Linked DNA regions of Pseudophaeobacter arcticus DSM 23566. Each later gene encodes a partner of the first gene's protein in a complex. Links are inferred from orthologs where the notes say so. Each region holds a gene or a part of one and is shown on either strand. Other genes may lie near its edges. The genes, in order: accC and accD.

Region 1 (16,470 bases):
CGTCGGGACCGTCCAGAACCACCAGAAGATCCTTGTCAGAAAGCACCTCGACCAGGTCTTCGGGGGCACGATTGACCTGGCGTGCCGCCAAAACGGCCAGTGGCAGATCGCATTGCTCTGACGCCGCGCGGGCAAGCGAGCGACGCAGGGCTTTGAGAGTTAGAGACCCTTTTTGAGCCGCCCCCCCATCCTTTGACGCCGCAAGTTTACGCGCGAGTCCACCGGACCCGCCGTTACCAGCTTGCTGTTTTTCCGCTTCAGACATCAGCCATCAACCTGCACGTTTTGCGCTCCCTTTTTAATTGTCTTAACGCCGGTTCGTTACCAAGACCTTTAAAACGGTCTCTCGGGGGGGATTTTCCGCTCAAATGGCAGGGAAATTCTGAAACTGCCTCCCGTCGCTCCGGGAAGGTAGGAAATGTCGCCATCCAGGCGCTGCATAATCTCACGGCAAATCGCCAAACCAAGCCCGGCTCCGCCTGCGCGTTCCGGGCTAACACGCGAGAATTTCTCAAAAATTAGCTGTTGGTGGTCGGCGGGAACGCCGCTGCCATTGTCGGTAAAATCAATCCAGACTTCCCCCAAGCTGCGGGTCACCCGAATGGTCAATTCCGCCGGGTCAGCGTCACAATACTTCTGTGCATTGGCAATCAGGTTGATAAAAACCTGCGCCAGCCGATCCAGGTCAGAGGAAATGCGGATGTCCTCTGATTTTGGATCACGCTGGACCTGAATTGGATGATCCGAGCCCGCCAATGCAGTGGATACCGCATGGTCCATCACGTCGCTCAGGGTGCCCACCGACATATTCAAACTGACCTGACCGCTTTCCAGCACGCTCAGATCCAGGAGATCATTCAACAGCCGGGTCAGGCGCAGGGCCTCATCATGGATGATGGTGGCGTACCGGGTTTTGTCCGGCAGGGGCATATCGCCGTCATCACGCAGGATCTCAGAGAAGGCCCGGATTGAGGTCATCGGGGTGCGCAGCTCATGGCTCACCTGGCTGAGAAAGGCATCTTTTTGTTGGGAAATCTGGGTCAGCTTTTCATTTGAGACCCGCAATTGGCGCGCCGTACGCGACAGTTCCGCTGACTGTTCTTCCAATTGGTTGGAATATTCCAGCATCTGCGCCGTTTCATCCGCAACCGCCAGCAGATCCTGCACCGAAACCGAAGAGCCACCCACGATTTGGCCAATCATCGCATGGGCCGCTGCCGCCCCGATCGAGGCCCCCAATTCACGCTCCAACCGTTCCAGAAAGGCCGGAGTTGGCTCCGGCAGGGTGCCGCGCACGCCTTGCCGGGCCAGCTCCCGTTGGAAAAACGCCTGGGCCTCGGTGGCGCCCAGGATACGTTGCGACATCACCATCAGGTCTTCGCTCTGCGCCACCGAGCCGGTCCAGCCGCGTGGCCCCGAGGAATGTTCAAACACATTGACAAACTGCGCCCCCTGCAGCCGCTCGATTGGGCTGGGGAAGGTCACCAGCGAGACCAGGCAGAACACCGCCGCATTGAGGCTCATGGACCAGAGCACCGCATGCACCGTCGGATCCAGCCCTTCGATGTCAAACAGGGCCTGCGGCCGCAGCCAGGACTGGCCAAACAGCCCTTCGGCCAGGACGTGATCCGGCAACAGGCCACCGCCCAAGGCGGGCAGCAACATGGTATAGACCCAGATGGCAAAGCCCACGGACAGGCCGCTCAGGGCGCCGGTCCGGGTGGCGCCGCGCCAGAACAACCCGCCGACAAGCGGCGGCAACATCTGGGAAATTCCGGCAAAGGAGATCAACCCCACGGCTGCCAGCGCCGCGCCTCCGCCAGAGAGTTTGTAGTAGAAATACCCCAAGCCAAGAATGACCGCGATGGAAATCCGGCGGGCAAACAGCACCACATTGCGCACATCGCCAGAAACCGAGGCCCCCTCGCCCCCTTGCAGATGTAGCCAGATCGGCATCACCATATGGTTCGACACCATGGTCGAAAGCGCCATGGCCGCCACGATCACCATTGATGTGGCCGAAGAAAACCCTCCCAGGAAAGACAACATCGCCAGCCCCTGTTGTCCCTGCGACAGAGGCAGGGCCAGAACAAACAGATCCGGGTTTGATCCCGGCGGCAGCAGCTCCAAGCCGATGGCAGCAATCGGCACCACGAACATCGAGATCAGAAAAAGATAGAGCGGAAAGGCCCAGGCCGCGACCCGCAGATGCCGCTCATCCTCGTTCTCGACCACCATGACCTGAAACATCCGTGGCAGGCAGACAAAGGCGGCCGCCGACAAAAAGGTGATGGTGGCCCAGCGGCCGCCATCCACCCGCCAATCGCCAATTTGCGAGGCATCAATCCGGGCCAGTGTATCTGAGATCCCATCCGACAGGCCCCAGACCACAAAGATGCCAACCGCCAGCAGCGCCACCAGCTTGACCACCGCCTCCAGCGCCACCGCCGTGACCACGCCGTGGTGGCGTTCATTTGCGTTTAGATTGCGGGTGCCAAACAAAATCGCAAAAACCGCCAGCCCCGCCGTCACCCAGAACACCGTCGTGGTATCGTGGTAGCTGCGCAGCGGATCGGCCTCGGCAAAGATTGAGAAAGACAGGGTAATAGATTGAAGTTGCAGCGAAATATACGGGGTTATGCCAATTACCGCCAAGACAGTGACACCAATGGCCAGCGCATTTGACTTGCCATAGCGCGCCGACAGCAGATCCGCGATCGAGGTCACCCGCTGACTGCGCCCTATCCGAACCAGCTTGCGCAGGCCCCACCACCATCCAACCATAACTAGCGTCGGCCCCAGATAGATGGTCAGGAATTCCAGCCCCGAGCGCACCGCGTAGCCCACCGCCCCGTAGAAGGTCCAGGCGGTACAGTAGATTGACAGCGACAAGGTATAAATCAGCGGCGAGCGGATCCAGGCAGAGCTGTGGCCGCGCGCGGCGCGACGATCCGCCAGAAAGGCCACCAGGAACAACAGCGCCACATAGGCCAGACAGACCAGCGCCAGAACATTGAGCGAGGCCATCAGCTCTGGTCGTCCTGGGCTCCGCCCTCTGTCCAGTGCCCGGCCCACAGCCGCACCGCCAGTCCAAAGACAAAGCTGGCAGCGATCAATCCGCCCCAGACCGCAAAGATATAGGTGATCGCAGCAGAGGTCGCCATGCCGCCGTGATTGCCAGGGGCGGGATAGGGATCTGGGTTTGGCCACATCAGGGGCACCGTCAACAGCAATGCACCCAGGATCGGCAGCAAGCGGGCGATATCCATCAGGCGGCGGCGGCGATAGGTGCGCCGCTCCACAAAGGGGCTGTTGGGCTCATCCTGGCGTCCGGCCCCGTCGCCACGCATTATAAAAGCCCCCTCACTGGGCGGCGTCCTGTGCTGTCACGGTCTGCGGCGCCTGATAGGCCTGCGCATAAAGGTCGCGCACCGCCGTCAGCACCTCGGAATTGGAAAACGGCTTGGTCATAAACCTGGTTACCCCGGCTTTTTCCGCCATTTCACGATCTTTCAGCTGGCCGCGTGCGGTCAGCATCAACACCGGCAGCGCCTGCATCCCGTCGACAAGGCGTAGCTCTTGAATCACTTCGAGGCCGCTTTTCCCCGGTAGCATGAGATCCAGGATCACCAGATCGGGGCTGGCTGCCTGGATGACCGCAGCCGCGTCACTGCCATTTCCATGCACATCCACCGTCCACTTGTCGCGGGTCAGCAGAAACCGAATGGCTTCCGCGATATTTGGCTCATCTTCAATTAAAACCACATGTCTGCTCATTGGCAGAAGTTCCTCCCAGCGCGGCTGCTTCGGACATTTTTGCCCAAGGCCACGTTCTCATCCCAAGGCAGACTAGCCTTGCCGCCGGGCACAAGTCAAAACTCTTCCTTCAGGATCGACGGCTCACGGCGTGCTTCACAGGCCTGGCGCGGGCAGATCCGGCAGCTGCTGCCCACCGGCTGCGCCTGCGCCGGCACCTCGCGGCGCGGCAGGATCAGCATCACCGCGTGATAAAGCGGATCCCGGTCAAACGAGCTGGGCACATGGTTCCAGGCCACCGCCAGGCATTCGAATCCCAGCGCACTGCGCCCCTGCTGCACCACATTGCGCCGCAATGGAACGTCCGGTCGCTGCAGCGCCGTATAGATCGGCCAAAGCGGACAGGAGGCGCCAAAGCGCGGCAGAGCAAAACCAGCCACCGGTTTGCGAAACAGGATCGACCCCGAGCCATCGCAGACCACCAGCCCTGCCTCCTGCCCCAGCACATCAACTGGCAAGACACCCAGACGGCGCAAGACCACCGGCAGGGCGACATTAAACCGCAGCGCCAGCGCAGAGGGATCCAGCCCCTCGGCCTGGATGATCTGCGCCACCGCGTCGAGCGGCATCTGCTGGGCATCACTGTGATATTGCTCCAAGGCGCTACGGGCGATCATCCGGGCCGAGTCGCTGATCAGCTCCGGGGCCGCCGCAACCAGCGACTTGGGGTCGGTGCGCCCTTGCTCCAGGTCAGGGAAGTGATAGCCATTGGACAGCAGGAACTCTTCGGCCTCTTCCTGTGGCATCCCGCGACGCTCTGCGCTGCTGTCGCTTTCATCAAGAAAGTTCACCAGCGCACGGCTGCTTTCGGCCAGACGCCGCGAATCCTCATTGAGGTTATTGTGAAACCGATCCCGCCACTCCGGCTCCAGCTCTCCGGTTTCGGCCAGGATCGAGGCCGTCGAGCGGATCGCCGCCGCCGTTGACAACACCTCGTGCAACGAGGCCGCAAGCTGCGGGTCATGGGTCAGCCGATCCGACAGGGTTTCGACCGTGCGTTCCAGCCGGGCGATGCGCTGATGATTGCTGGCCAGGACCTCGGCCCAGCCCGGAAAGCGGCCGGCAAACTCATCGGTGCGGTCCAGCTCTGCCACCTTGGGGCCGGCATCCGCTGCCGCCTCCCGCAGAGACGAGAGCAATGCCGCTTCGGCACCTTCGGTCAGCATCGAGGGTTCCACCCCCAGAACCTGCGCCAAGCCCACCAAAAGTTTACCGCCGATTCTACGGCGGTTGTGTTCGATCAAATTGAGGTAGGAGGCCGAGATTCCAGCCTTGCGCGCCAGCTCAGCCTGTCGAATACCCAGGATCAAACGCCGCTCCCGAATACGGCTGCCTGTCAGCGTGTCACGCGCCATCCGCTGGCTCCTTGTCAAAACCCTACCATTTCAAAGGCTTTCTGCACTGCAGTATAATAAACTTTACAGAATACCAGTGAATACTGTGCATTTGTTTACAGAATAGATGATCATTTCAAGGGTTTTATTGCGCAATTTTACAACTCGCTCCCATACTGATTTTGCACAAAACGTGCAGACGTTGCGCAGAAGTGAGGAGCTGTTCGACGTTTTACACATAAGGGAGGATTTTATGTCCAAGTCAGCATTCTCGCGTCGCGGGGTCCTGAAGTCAGGCGCCCTCGCAGGCACTGGCCTTGCGCTTCCAACAATTTTTACCGCGTCTTCTGCAGCCGCGTTCACCAACGACCCAACCGGCAGCTCGGTTACTTTGGGTTTCAACGTTCCACAGACCGGCCCCTACGCCGATGAGGGCGCCGACGAGCTGCGCGCTTATCAGCTGGCGGTTGAGCACCTGAATGGCGGCGGCGACGGCGGCATGATGAACACCTTCTCGTCCAAGGTGTTGCAGGGCGACGGCATCCTGGGCAAAGAAGTCAAGTTCGTCACCGGCGACACCCAGACAAAATCTGATGCGGCCCGTGCCTCGGCCAAGTCGATGATCGAAAAAGACGGCGCCGTGATGATCACTGGTGGCTCGTCCTCCGGTGTGGCTGTCGCCGTTCAGGGCCTGTGCCAGGAAGCTGGCGTGATCTTCATGGCTGGTCTGACACATTCCAACGACACCACCGGTAAAGACAAGAAAGCCAATGGCTTCCGTCACTTCTTTAACGGTTACATGTCGGCAGCGGCGCTGGCGCCAGTGCTGAAGAACCTCTATGGCACCGACCGGAACGCCTATCACCTGACCGCTGACTACACCTGGGGCTGGACCCAGGAAGAAAGCATCGCGGCCGCGACCGAAGCGCTCGGCTGGAACACCGTGGAAAAAGTACGTACGCCGCTGGCGGCCACTGACTTCTCTTCCTATATCGCCCCAGTTCTGAACTCTGGCGCCGATGTGCTGGTTCTGAACCACTACGGCGGCAACATGGTGAACTCGCTGACCAACGCGGTTCAGTTTGGCCTGCGTGAAAAGATCGTAAACGGCAAACAGTTTGAAATTGTTGTTCCGCTCTATTCGCGCCTGATGGCCAAAGGTGCTGGTGCCAACGTTAAAGGCATCCACGGCTCCACCAACTGGCACTGGTCGCTGCAGGACGAAGGCAGCCAGGCCTTTGTGCGCTCCTTTGGCACCAAATACGGCTTCCCACCCAGCCAGGCGGCACATACTGTTTATTGCCAGACCATGCTCTATGCAGATGCCGTTTCGCGCGCGGGTTCGTTCAACCCCTGCGCTGTTGTCGAAGCCCTGGAAGGCTTTGAATTCGACGGTCTGGGCAACGGTAAGACGCTTTATCGCGCCGAAGATCACCAGTGCTTCAAAGACGTTCTGGTTGTACGTGGTAAAGAAAACCCCACGTCCGAGTTTGACCTTCTTGAAGTGGTTGAAGTCACACCTGCAGCACAGGTTACCTATCCTGCGGATCACCCGATGTTTGCCGGTGGTGCATTGGGCAGCTGTAACCCGGGCGCCTAATTCAGGTACTCATAGCCGGGCGCTTGCTATAGCGCCCGGCGCATTATCTTCATTCTGACATCCCGGTTTCACCTGACGCGGCCTTGGCCGTGTGGGCGTGCCGTTAAGACGGGGCATGAGGCCTCGCAGGGTCGGAATCCACCACTTCCACATCGAAGAACCCAAGGGTGGGGACTATGGACGCAATCCTATTGCAAATTTTAAACGGGCTGGACAAAGGCTCTGCCTATGCGCTGATCGCGCTGGGCCTGACACTCATTTTTGGCACGCTGGGCGTGGTGAACTTTGCGCATGGCGCCCTGTTCATGATTGGTGCCTTCTGCGCCGTGACCGTGCAGCGTTTGCTGAGCCTCAGCTATGAGGTTGTCGACGAAAGCCAAAAGGATTTCCTCGGTAACGCACTGAAAGTAAAGACACCCTATGTGGAAAGTTGGTTCGGTCCCGAAATCGGCAGCGCCATAATAGACTGGGCGGTGCCCTTCGCGATCCTCTTTGCCATTCCGATCATGATCGGCGTTGGCTATGTGATGGAACGCGGGCTGATCAAGCACTTCTACAAGCGCGAACATGCGGATCAGATCCTGGTGACCTTTGGCCTCGCCATCGTGTTGCAGGAAGTGATCAAGTATTTCTACGGTGCCAACCCAATCCAAACCCCCTCGCCCGAGGCGCTGAGCGGCGTTGCCAATGTTGGCGCCCTGATTGGCATGGATATTGTCTATCCGGTCTGGCGTATCGTCTACTTCTTCTTCTCGGTTGTCATCATCGGCGGCATCTTCTCCTTCCTGCAATTCACCACCTTTGGGATGGTTGTGCGTGCCGGCATGGCAGACCGTGAAACCGTTGGTCTGCTGGGCATCAATATCGACCGCCGCTTTACCATCATGTTTGGCATTGCTGCCGCTGTCGCGGGCCTTGCCGGGGTGATGTATACCCCGATCAATTCCCCCAACTACCATATGGGCATGGACTTTCTGGTGCTGAGCTTTGTGGTTGTGGTTGTCGGCGGCATGGGCTCGCTGCCCGGCGCTGTGCTGGCGGGCTTTTTGCTCGGCATTCTGGAAAGCTTTGCCTCGATGAACGAGATCAAATCCTTCCTTCCCGGTATCGACCAAATCATCATCTATGTCGTCGCGATCATTATTCTGCTCACCCGTCCGCGGGGTCTCATGGGCCGCAAAGGCGTGATGGAGGAATAACACATGTTCGGACTTGATAATAAAGACACGCGGATGCTCCTGGTCGTCGCTGTACTGACGCTTTGTGCTCCCTTCATCCTCAATCCATTCCCCACGGGCAGCGCCATGGCGCAGTTCAATGCGGGCTACCCGGATCTGATGCAACGCTTTGTGATCTTTGGCATCTTTGCCATCGGTTTCAATATTCTCTTTGGCCTCACCGGCTATCTCTCCTTTGGTCACGCGGCCTTTCTGGGGGTCGGCTCCTACTCTGCCGTTTGGATGTTCAAACTGCTATCCATGAACGTGGTGCCTGCCATCCTGCTGTCGGTGGCAATTTCGGGGCTGTTTGCGCTGCTCATTGGCTTTGTCTCGCTGCGGCGCTCGGGCATCTACTTCTCAATCCTGACGCTGGCCTTTGCGCAGATGTCCTTTAACCTGGCCTATTCGGTTCTGACCCCCATCACCAATGGGGAAACCGGTCTGCAGCTGACGCTGGATGATCCCCGTATCCTGGGCGTTTCGGCCACCGCTGACGGATCAATTCCGGTGACCAGCCTGTTTGGTCTGGAAATGCGTTCAACCTTTGAAATGGTTGTTGGCCCCTGGACCTTCCAGTTCAACGCCGGATACTACCTCTGTGCCTTGGTTCTGCTGGCGGCCTTCTACCTGTCGATCCGCATCTTCCGCTCGCCCTTTGGCATGATGCTGCGGGCTGTGAAGTCCAACCAGCAGCGGATGAACTACACTGGTCTCAACACCAAACCCTACACACTTGCCGCCTTTGTGATCTCTGGCATGTATGCGGGTCTGGCCGGTGGTCTGATGGCCTCGATGGATCCTCTGGCTGGTGCCGAGCGCATGCAGTGGACCGCCTCGGGCGAGGTTGTTCTGATGACCATCCTCGGCGGTGCGGGCACTCTGATCGGCCCGGTTCTGGGCGCTGGTTTCATCAAATACTTTGAGAACATCTTCTCCAAGATCAATGACACCGTGTTGCATAACTGGTTCGCCTTTATGCCCGACGGGCTGGAAGATTCTGTCGTCTTCATCGTGCATCCTTTCATCGGCAAAGGCTGGCATCTGACTTTGGGTATCCTGTTCATGCTGGTTGTGGTCTTCCTCCCCGGAGGTCTGGTCGAAGGTGGTCAACGCATCGGCAAATGGGTGAAGGGTCGCAAGAACAAAGACGACTCCACCTCTGCCACAAAAACCCCTGCGGAATAAGGAGACGGATTGATGGGTATTCTTGAAGTCAAAAACGTAGGCAAACGCTTTGGTGGCCTGCAAGCGCTGGGAGATGTCAATCTCAGCGTCAAGGAAAACACCGTCCACGCCATTATCGGACCCAATGGCGCGGGCAAATCCACCCTGCTGAACTGTCTGGTGGGCAAGCTGATCCCGGATACCGGGTCGGTAATGTTCGACGGCCAGTCGGTGCTGGGGCGCAAGCCCTTTGAGATCAACCAGATGGGCATCAGCCGCGTCTTTCAAACCCCCGAGATCTTTGGCGATCTCACGGTAATGGAAAACATGCTGATCCCCTGCTTTGCCAAACGGGACGGCGCATTTTCCCTGAATGCAATCACCTCGGTTCCCAGTGAAACGGACGTACTGGAAAAGGCCGAAGCCATGCTGGTGGAGATGAACATGGCAGACAAGCGCCATATGCATTCTGCCTCGCTGTCGCGGGGGGACAAACGGCGCCTTGAGATCGGCATGTGCCTGTCACAAGAGCCACGTCTGCTGTTGTTGGATGAACCCACCGCCGGGATGGCGCGGGCGGATACCAACAACACCATTGATCTGCTGAAAGAGATCAAGGAACAGCGCGACATCACCATCGCCATCATCGAACACGACATGCATGTGGTGTTCTCTCTTGCGGATCGGATCACCGTTCTGGCCCAGGGCACACCTCTGGTCGAGGATGATCCACAAAACATCCGTGGCAATCCAAAAGTGCGCGAAGCCTATCTCGGCGAGTCGGCGTAAAAACGGACACTCCCACCCTATCCTGGTGCGCGGCAATCCCGCGTCAGGATGGGTCAGGGTAAGAAAGGACAAGACAGATGAACGTCAAACCCGACTTTTCCAAGAACGCCAATGCGGCGACCACCGCCCCGGCCTTTCTGTCGGTCTGGGACATGCATGCCTATTATGGCGAAAGCTATATCGTGCAGGGCATCAACTTTAACGTCCATGAGGGCGAAATCCTGGCACTGCTGGGCCGCAACGGTGCCGGCAAGACCTCAACCCTGCGCTCCATCGCGCGCACCGGCTCCCCCATGGTGACCCAGGGCGAGATCTGGCTGGACCACCAGCCGCTGCACCTGATGGAAAGCCACGAAGCCGCAGCCGCAGGTCTGGGCCTGGTGCCCGAAGATCGCCGCATCATTGCCGGTCTTACGGTTGAGGAAAACCTGCAGCTGGCACAGATCGCGCCCCCCATCGGCTGGTCGATCGAGCGGCTCTATGATCTGTTCCCGCGTCTTGGTGAGCGTCGCAAGCAAGAGGGCGTCACCCTGTCGGGCGGCGAACAGCAGATGCTGGCCATCGCCCGCGCCCTGGCCCGGGATATCAAGGTGCTGCTGCTGGACGAACCCTATGAGGGCCTGGCGCCGGTCATCGTGGATGAGATCGAAAAGACCCTCATCCACGTCAAGGAACAGGGCATGACCACCATTCTGGTGGAACAAAACGCCGTCCGGGCGCTGGAACTGGCGGATCGTGCGGTGATCCTCGACACCGGCGGCATTGTCTTTGACGGCACCGCCGCCGAGGTTCTGGAAAACGCCGATCTGCGCGCAGAATATCTGGCGATCTGATCGCCAGACAACAGTTTACTCCCCGTTGCTCTGGTCCCTAGCAGATGCAACCTCCCTGACCGGCTTCTCTGTGGGAAGCCGGTCTTTTTTTTCCAATAGTCAAAGACCTAGGGGGCCTCAGCGACGAGACGTGCCCGCAATTCGGTCTTCAACACCTTGCCGTAGTTGTTCTTGGGCAGCTCCTGAACAAAGACATAGGCCTTGGGGCATTTGAAGCGGGCAATCTGGTCGCGGCACAGGGCGTCCAGCTCGGCCTCTGTGGCCTCTCCCACCACAAAGGCCACCACCTCTTCGCCCCAATCCGCATGGGGCCGCCCCACCACAGAAACCTCCTGCACCTGGCCGTGCATCAACAGCACCTCCTCGACCTCGCGGGGGTAGATATTGGAGCCACCGGAAATGATCAGATCCTTGGAGCGGTCTTGCAACGTCAGATAGCCAGCCGCGTCCAGAACCCCCATATCGCCGGTCATCAGCCAGCCATCCTTCAGGGTCTGCGCTGTTGCCGCCGGGTTGTTCCAATAGCCCGGCATCACCGCATCACCACGCACCATGATCTCTCCCAGCTCCCCCGCAGGCAGGGGCTGCCCCTCTGGCGTGCCAATGCGCAACTCGACACCGCTTTGGGCGCGGCCAACGCCAGTGAGCCGGGATTTCCAGTCGGGATGGCTGCGGTCGCTGACCTCGGCCCGTTTCAGCGCGGTAATGCCCATCGGGCATTCGCCCTGGCCGTAGATCTGGATGAAGATCGGGCCAAAATGCGCCTCGGCCTCGATGATATCGGCCAGATACATCGGCCCGCCCGCATAGATCACACTGCGCAGCCCCGCGCCCGACCTGCCCTGCGCCTTTGCCACCGCTGTCATCCGCGTCACCATGGTGGGGGCGGCAAAGATCTGCACCCGGCCAAAATGCGCTGCCAGATCAAAGATCTCCATCTCGTCAAAGCCACCTGACACCGGGCAGACATGCGCCGCCCCCACCAGCACATGCAGCATATTGTACAGCCCCGCCCCGTGGCTCATCGGGGCAGCATAGAGGATCTGATCAGCGCCAGTCGCCGCATCCACATCCGCAAAGTAGCTCAACGAGACCGCCACAAGCATGCGATGCGTGATCTGCACCCCCTTGGGCTGGCCGGTGGTGCCAGAGGTATAAAACAGCCAGGCCAGATCCTGCGGATCCCGCAACACAGGCTCGGCTATGGGCGCAGAGCCCATGGCCTGCCGATAGGCCTCTGCCGTGATGGAAACCACTGGTGTTTCAACCCCGGCCGCCGCCAAAGAGCGATCCAGTCCCGGAGAGGTAAAAACCATCCGCGCGGCGGCATCCTGCAGGATGAACTGCGCCTCGCGCCCATGCAGCTTGGCGTTGATTGGCACCGCGGCAGCGCCGGCATACCAGATGCCATAAAGCGTGATCAGATAGTCCGGGCAATTCTTCAGAAACAGGGCGATCCGGTCGCCGGGCTGCACCCCCTGCGCCAGCAACCACCCCGCCAGCGCGGCGGCTTTGTGATGAAAGCTTTGATAATCGGCCACCAGCTCCTGCCCCAGGTAAAGCGCCGGGCGGGCGCCCTCTGCCTGCGCCTGCCGATACAGCCATTGCGCGATATTCATCGCCTGTTCTCCTCCTGATTGGTCGGCTCTTGGGCCCCTCCCCGGAGCCACGCAACACAGAGCCTGTCAAAAAACACCCTTCCACGGTGTCGCTTTCCCTTCAATTCCGCAAAAATACCCGGTTAATAGAAGCCATGAGCGATATTGCCTTTGACCACGCCCCTGTGGGCCTCGCCGTTTTGGAGAACCGTGTGATCAAACGGTGTAACCAGCAGTTTGCCATCACCTTTGGCGGCACCCCTGCGGATCACGCTGATGTGCTGATCGCCGAACTTTACCCCAGCCGGGAAGATTACCACCGTATCGGGCAATTGCTGCAACAGGACGAAGGCGCCAAGACCGGGCTCTATAATGATGAACGCATCATGCGCCGTCACTCGGGTGAATTGTTCTGGTGTCGGGTCCGGGGACGCTCAATCACGCCGGATGACCCATTTCGCACTGGCATCTGGTCCTTTGCCGATATCTCCGAAGATCGCCCGGTGGTCAGCCTCACCCCGCGCGAACGCGAGGTGGCGATCCTGACCTGCAAGGGGCTCTCGGCCAAGGAAATCGGGCTAAAGCTGGATCTGTCCTATCGCACGATCGAAACCCATCGCGCCCGCCTTTTGCAGAAATTCAACGCCCGCAAGCTGCCGGAACTGGTCGCCAAGCTGAGCGGCATGCCGCTATAATTGGCGATCCATGATGAAAACTTTGGCTCAGAGATTGCGAATCCCGCCAAGCCTGCCCATTTTATGACCGTATTCGACAGTGCTTTCCTTGTGGTAACGCTTCCCCTATAAGCGCTGTTAATTTCCAGGCTGCCCACGTGGCAAACCTGTGGCAGATCTGTCGGAACCGGCTGAGGACACAATGACAAACAAAACGCACGAAGCAGATGTGGCATTCATCAAGGCACTGGCCGAATTGCTGCGGGACAACGACCTGACCGAACTGGAGGTCAAGCGCGACTATAGCGAAGACGACAGCCTGAATGTGCGCGTATCGCGCCAGGCCATCGTCGCAGCCGCAGCCCCTGTACAGGTGGCCGCGCCTGTGGCCGCCGCACCGGTTGCTGCAGCAGCAGCTCCCGCCGCCGCAGCCCCGGCAGATGATCCGGCCAGCCACCCCGGCGCCGTCACCTCCCCCATGGTTGGCACCGTATATTTGCAGGCCGAGCCCGGTGCGCCGGCCTTTATCGCTGTTGGCAAACAGGTCAATGAGGGCGATACCCTTTTGATCGTCGAAGCGATGAAAACCATGAACCATATCCCGGCGCCAAAATCCGGTACCGTCAAGCGCATCCTGGTTGAAGATGGCGCCGCCGTCGAATTCGGATCTCCGCTGGCCATCATCGAGTAAGGGCAGCCCATGTTTGACAAGATCCTGATTGCCAACCGCGGAGAGATTGCGCTGCGCGTGATCCGGGCCTGCCGCGAGATGGGCATCAAATCGGTTGCGGTGCATTCCACCGCAGATGCCGATGCGATGCATGTGCGTATGGCTGACGAATCCGTCTGTATCGGCCCGCCCTCGGGCGCTCAAAGCTACCTGTCGATCCCGGCCATTATCTCGGCCTGCGAGATCACCGGCGCTCAGGCAATCCACCCGGGCTATGGCTTCCTGTCGGAAAACGCCAATTTTGTGCAAATTCTGGAAGACCACGGTATCACCTTTATCGGTCCTTCGGCGGAACACATCCGCCAGATGGGCGACAAGATCACCGCCAAGGACACCGCAAAGATGCTAGGCATCCCCTGCGTGCCCGGTTCTGCCGGTGGTGTGCCCGACGTGGAAACCGCCAAGACGGTTGCCGCCGACATGGGCTATCCGGTGATCATCAAGGCCACAGCTGGTGGCGGCGGTCGCGGCATGAAAGTTGCCGAAACCGCTGCTGATCTGGTGCAGGCGTTCCAGACCGCGCGCTCTGAATCCAAGGCCGCCTTTGGCAATGACGAAGTCTATATGGAGAAATACCTCCAGAAGCCGCGTCACATCGAAATTCAGGTTTTTGGCGATGGTCAGGGCAACGGTGTGCATCTGGCCGAACGCGACTGTTCGCTGCAACGCCGCCACCAAAAGGTGTTTGAGGAGGCCCCCGGCCCCTGCATCAGCGCCGAAGAACGCGCCCGCATCGGCGGGATCTGCGCCGATGCCATCGGCAAGATGGGCTATTCCGGTGCTGGCACCATCGAATTCCTCTATGAGGACGGCGAGTTCTATTTCATCGAGATGAACACCCGCCTGCAGGTGGAACACCCGGTGACCGAGGCGATCTTTGGTGTTGATCTGGTGCGCGAACAAATCCGCGTTGCCGAAGGGCTGCCGCTCTCCTTCACCCAGGACGAGCTGCAGATCAACGGCCATGCCATCGAGGTCCGCATCAACGCGGAAAAACTGCCAAACTTCTCTCCCTGCCCCGGTAAGATCACCGCCTTTCATGCGCCAGGCGGGCTGGGGGTGCGGATGGATTCGGCGCTTTATGACGGCTATTCGATCCCGCCCTATTACGACAGCCTGATTGGCAAGCTGATCGTGCATGGCCGCGACCGCCCCGAAGCCCTGGCACGGCTCAGCCGCGCCCTGGGGGAGCTGATCGTCGATGGTATCGACACCACCGTGCCGCTGTTCGACGCCCTGCTGCAAGAGCCTGATATACAGTCGGGCAACTATGGCATTCACTGGCTGGAACGCTGGCTGGAAGAAAACCTCGGGGGCTAACCCCCGGTGGATGGGGGCGTTCTTACCGGAGCGCCCCCTTTGCAATTCCCCCCTGGCGCGCCCTCCTGATGCAATGACCAGGGACCCCACCTCCCCTTTCCTTTTTTAGGAAAATTGATGCGCCTAACCCCGGAACTCTTGCTGCATGCCTATTCCATCGGAGTTTTCCCGATGGCCGAGCACCGCGAAGATGACGAGGTGTTTTGGGTTGACCCCAAACGTCGTGGCATCTTTCCCATTGATGGTTTCCACATCTCGCGCTCTCTGGCAAAGACCATCCGTCAGGGCGCCTATGAGATATCGGTGAACCGTGCCTTTGGCGACGTGGTCGCGGCCTGCGCCGACCGCGAGGAGACCTGGATCAACGATGAGATATATGCACGTTATCAGGACCTTCATGCCCTGGGACATGCACATTCGCTTGAGGTCTGGGATCAGGACAGGCTGGTCGGCGGGGTCTATGGCGTCTCTTTGGGGGCGGGATTTTTTGGCGAAAGCATGTTCTCGCGCCAGCGCGATACGTCCAAAATTGCCCTGGCCTATCTGATCGACCGGCTGCGCCAAGCCGGGTTTCAGCTCTGCGACACCCAGTTCCTGACGCCGCACCTTGCCTCGCTGGGGGCCATCGAAATCAGCCGCGCCGCCTATAAGGCGCGCTTGCAACAGGCGTTAGAGAAAGAGGCGGATTTCACCGCGCCTCAGCTGCCCTCGCCCGCGCTGCTGTTGCAGCGGATGGCCCAGACGTCATAGCGGGCGTGATCCAGCGCCGACAGCGCCGGACTGGAGGCAATCATCCAGCCGTCAAAAAACACTTCACCACTCAACGGATCCCGGATGGTCAAATAGGCATAGGCATCCCCGGTCGGGTTGGACACCGGATAGCGGCACTCCCTCAGAGTGACGATCAACCCGTAGATCTCGGCGCTGCCACCAACTTGGATTTCAACGTCGGTATGATGCCCGTTGACCTTATCCAGCCCGCGCAGAATTGCTGCCACTCCGCGTTCCGCAGGCTCCTGCGCAAAGAGCGGCTGCGGGGCCACAGCGGCGCTCAGGCCAAGGGCGACGACACCCAGGGCCATGGCCCGCAGGCTGCCAGGCAGGCCGCGAGACAGGCTGCCAGGCAGGCCGGAACCCCCACGCCAAGACATCACGAGTCACCCCCGCTGCCGGAGACAAACTTAACCAAGAGCGAAATCAGACTGACTGCCCCCTGGGTGTCCAGAACCTCGTCTCCTGGTTCAAAATTGAACGGTGATCCCCCGGGCATCACCTCGACAAAATTCCCGCCCAACAGACCTTCGGATGAGATGATCACCGAACTGTCATCTGGCACCTGAATGCCCTCAAGAACCGAAAATCGGGTATCCGCCCGGAAGGTTTCCGCGTTCA
Region 2 (2,761 bases), 2.8 Mb from region 1 along the record:
TGATGGAACGGGGCAGCACACCCATCGCCATGCTGATCCTGCTGGCGACATTTGGCTTTCTGCCACTGGGGGTGGGGCTGGCCGCGCGCCTGCTGCACAATCGGTCCTTTTTCAGTCTGATCGGGGCACCGGGATTGACGGTGCAGCAGTTTATCCGAACCTGTCTGGGGGGGACGGCTGTTTTTGCGGTCATCATGGTTTTGCCGCCCTATGATTTTGGCGCGCCACTGGTGGCCAACCTGCATTGGCTGACCTGGCTGGGTCTGCTGCCACTGTCGCTCTTGGCCGTGTTGGTACAGGTCAGCGCCGAAGAACTGGTGTTTCGCGGGTATCTGCAACAGGCCCTGGCGGCGCGGTTCAGTCACCCGGTGATTTGGCTTGGGCTTCCCTCGGCGCTGTTTGGCGCGGCGCATTACATGCCGCAAGAGGCCGGGGACAATGCCTGGCTGCTGTGCCTTTGGGCCATGGGATTTGGGCTGCTGATGGCGGATCTCACCGCCCGTGCCGGCACCCTGGGGCCTGCCATTGCAGTACATTTTGTCAACAACATCGTGGCCTTGCTGATCCTGGGATCGCCCAGCAGCCTGTTTGGTCTGGCGCTTTATCTGCTTCCCTATGAGATGTCGGATGTGGCCGCCCTGCGCCCCTGGCTGTGGGTGGACTGCGCAACGATGCTGGTCCTGTGGTTGGTGGCACGGCTGGCGATACGGCGCTGATTGCAATTCAGCGCAAGGCAGCTTATCTGGTGTCGAAACTGGCCCCGCCAAACGGCTCTGACAGAGGCATGATATGAACTGGATCACCAACTACGTCCGCCCAACGATCAACTCGCTGTTTTCGCGTCGCGAAGTGCCTGAGAATCTTTGGCAGAAATGCAGTGAATGCGGCACCATGCTGTTTCACCGCGAACTGAGCGACAATCAGAATGTCTGCACCAACTGCGGTCACCATATGCATATCACCCCGCGCGATCGCTTCACTGCGCTGTTTGATGGCGGAGTGTTCACCGAGGTTGCGGTGCCAGAGCCAATTACCGATCCGCTGAAGTTCCGCGATCAGAAAAAATACCCAGACCGCATGAAGGCGGCGCAGAAAAAGACCGACGAAAAAGAAGCCATGCTGGTGGCCGCCGGAGAAATTGGCCGCACGCCGATTGTTGCTGCGGCGCAGGATTTCTCCTTTATGGGGGGCTCCATGGGCATGTATGTGGGCAACGCGATTATCGCCGCCGCCGAAGAGGCCGTCAGGCTGGGCCGCCCGTTGGTGCTGTTCTCGGCTGCTGGCGGCGCGCGCATGCAGGAAGGTATCCTGTCACTGATGCAGATGCCCCGGACCACGGTGGCGGTGCAGATGCTGAAAGAAGCCAACCTGCCCTATATCGTTGTGCTGACCCATCCCACCACCGGCGGCGTGACGGCCTCATATGCGATGCTGGGCGATGTGCATATCTCCGAGCCCAACGCGTTGATCTGTTTTGCCGGTCCCCGGGTGATCGAACAGACCATCCGCGAAAAGCTCCCCGAAGGCTTCCAGCGGGCGGAATACCTGCTGGATCACGGCATGCTGGACAGGGTGATCCCGCGCACCGAAATGCGGGCAGAGCTGATCACCATTATCCGCATGCTGATGGGGCTCTCGCCGCAGGTGGTGGGCGATCTGCCCGCGCCGGGTGCAGGTGCAGAGGCCGCGAATGAGACAGAAGATGCCGCAGAAACACCTGCTGCAGAAACCTGATTGACCCTATAGTGTTTTGACGCGGCCCGCCTCTTCAGGGCGGGCCGTTTGTCGTTTTGGTGACCCCGCCCTCCCCCTTTGCTGCCATTGAGTGTGCCCCCATGACCCAGCCGACTTCTGATGCCATCCTTGCCCGCATGCTGGCGCTGCATCCCAAGATCATCGACCTGACCCTGGATCGGGTCTGGCGCCTGCTCAAGCGGCTGGACAATCCGCAAGAGAGCCTGCCTCCGGTGATCCACCTGGCCGGCACCAATGGCAAGGGCTCAACCCAGGCAATGATCCGCGCCGGGCTGGAAGGCTGGGGCAAATCGGTGCATGCCTATACCTCGCCGCATCTGGCGCGGTTCCACGAACGCATCCGTCTGTCAGGAGAGCTGATTTCCGAACAGTATCTCACCGAAGTCCTGGATGAGTGCTACGCCACCAATGGCGATGAGAGCATCACCTATTTTGAAATCACCACAGTGGCCGCTCTTCTGGCCTTTGCCCGCACTGCGGCGGATTATACCCTGCTGGAGGTCGGCCTGGGCGGGCGGCTGGACGCCACCAATGTGATTGCCCAACCGGCCCTCACGGTGATCACGCCGATCTCCATCGATCACGAACAATTCCTCGGTGATACCCTGACCAAGATCGCCACCGAGAAGGCCGGGATTATCAAACGTGGCGTGCCGGTGGTTGTCGGCCCGCAACCGGATGCGGCCCTGGAGGTCATCGAGGCCACAGCCGCGCGTCTGGGCGCCCCCCTGATTGCCTATGGTCAGCAGTGGCATGTCAGCCAAGAGCGCGACCGGCTGGTGTTTCAGGACGAGCGCGGCTTGCTGGACCTGCCCATGCCGGTGCTGCTGGGGGCACATCAGGTGCAAAATGCCGGCGCGGCCCTTGCCGCCCTGCGCCACCTGGGCGCGGATGACGCTGCCTGCGAGGCTGCGATGACACAGGCGCGCTGGCCCGCGCGGATGCAGCGATTGAAATCCGGTCCACTGGTTGCGGCGGCAGGACGGGCCGAAATCTGGTTAGATGG

What was found.
Region 2: the proteins of accC (region 1) and accD are in contact, whole or in part, in a solved structure (PDB 8UXZ), measured with the Escherichia coli proteins. The link is inferred for Pseudophaeobacter arcticus DSM 23566 from one-to-one orthologs.

What each region holds. Positions count from the first base shown.
Region 1 is NZ_KI421507.1:1,252,656-1,269,125, reverse strand. The notes cover bases 12,947-15,903. They hold accC (acetyl-CoA carboxylase biotin carboxylase subunit), read left to right. Parts: upstream 12,947-13,728; coding sequence 13,729-15,078; downstream 15,079-15,903. Other genes in these bases: ARCT_RS0109915 (DUF2155 domain-containing protein), read right to left, coding at 15,777-15,903; aat (leucyl/phenylalanyl-tRNA--protein transferase), read left to right, coding at 15,196-15,828; accB (acetyl-CoA carboxylase biotin carboxyl carrier protein), read left to right, coding at 13,231-13,719; ARCT_RS0109935 (LuxR C-terminal-related transcriptional regulator), read left to right, coding at 12,947-13,049. Also shown: ARCT_RS0109990 (FliM/FliN family flagellar motor C-terminal domain-containing protein), read right to left, coding at 1-265; ARCT_RS0109985 (sensor histidine kinase), read right to left, coding at 334-3,027; ARCT_RS0109980 (hypothetical protein), read right to left, coding at 3,027-3,350; ARCT_RS0109975 (response regulator transcription factor), read right to left, coding at 3,364-3,777; ARCT_RS0109970 (XRE family transcriptional regulator), read right to left, coding at 3,873-5,171; ARCT_RS0109965 (substrate-binding protein), read left to right, coding at 5,404-6,750; ARCT_RS0109960 (branched-chain amino acid ABC transporter permease), read left to right, coding at 6,927-7,949; ARCT_RS0109955 (branched-chain amino acid ABC transporter permease), read left to right, coding at 7,953-9,155; ARCT_RS0109950 (ABC transporter ATP-binding protein), read left to right, coding at 9,168-9,923; ARCT_RS0109945 (ABC transporter ATP-binding protein), read left to right, coding at 10,001-10,756; ARCT_RS0109940 (class I adenylate-forming enzyme family protein), read right to left, coding at 10,864-12,375; more of ARCT_RS0109935, read left to right, coding at 12,510-12,946; more of ARCT_RS0109915, read right to left, coding at 15,904-16,160; outer membrane lipid asymmetry maintenance protein MlaD, read right to left, coding at 16,229-16,470. UniProt on the Escherichia coli protein: This protein is a component of the acetyl coenzyme A carboxylase complex; first, biotin carboxylase catalyzes the carboxylation of the carrier protein and then the transcarboxylase transfers the carboxyl group to form malonyl-CoA.
Region 2 is NZ_KI421507.1:4,065,350-4,068,110, forward strand. It holds accD (acetyl-CoA carboxylase, carboxyltransferase subunit beta), read left to right. Parts: upstream 1-789; coding sequence 790-1,734; downstream 1,735-2,761. Other genes in the region: ARCT_RS0124065 (CPBP family intramembrane glutamic endopeptidase), read left to right, coding at 1-716; ARCT_RS0124075 (bifunctional folylpolyglutamate synthase/dihydrofolate synthase), read left to right, coding at 1,836-2,761.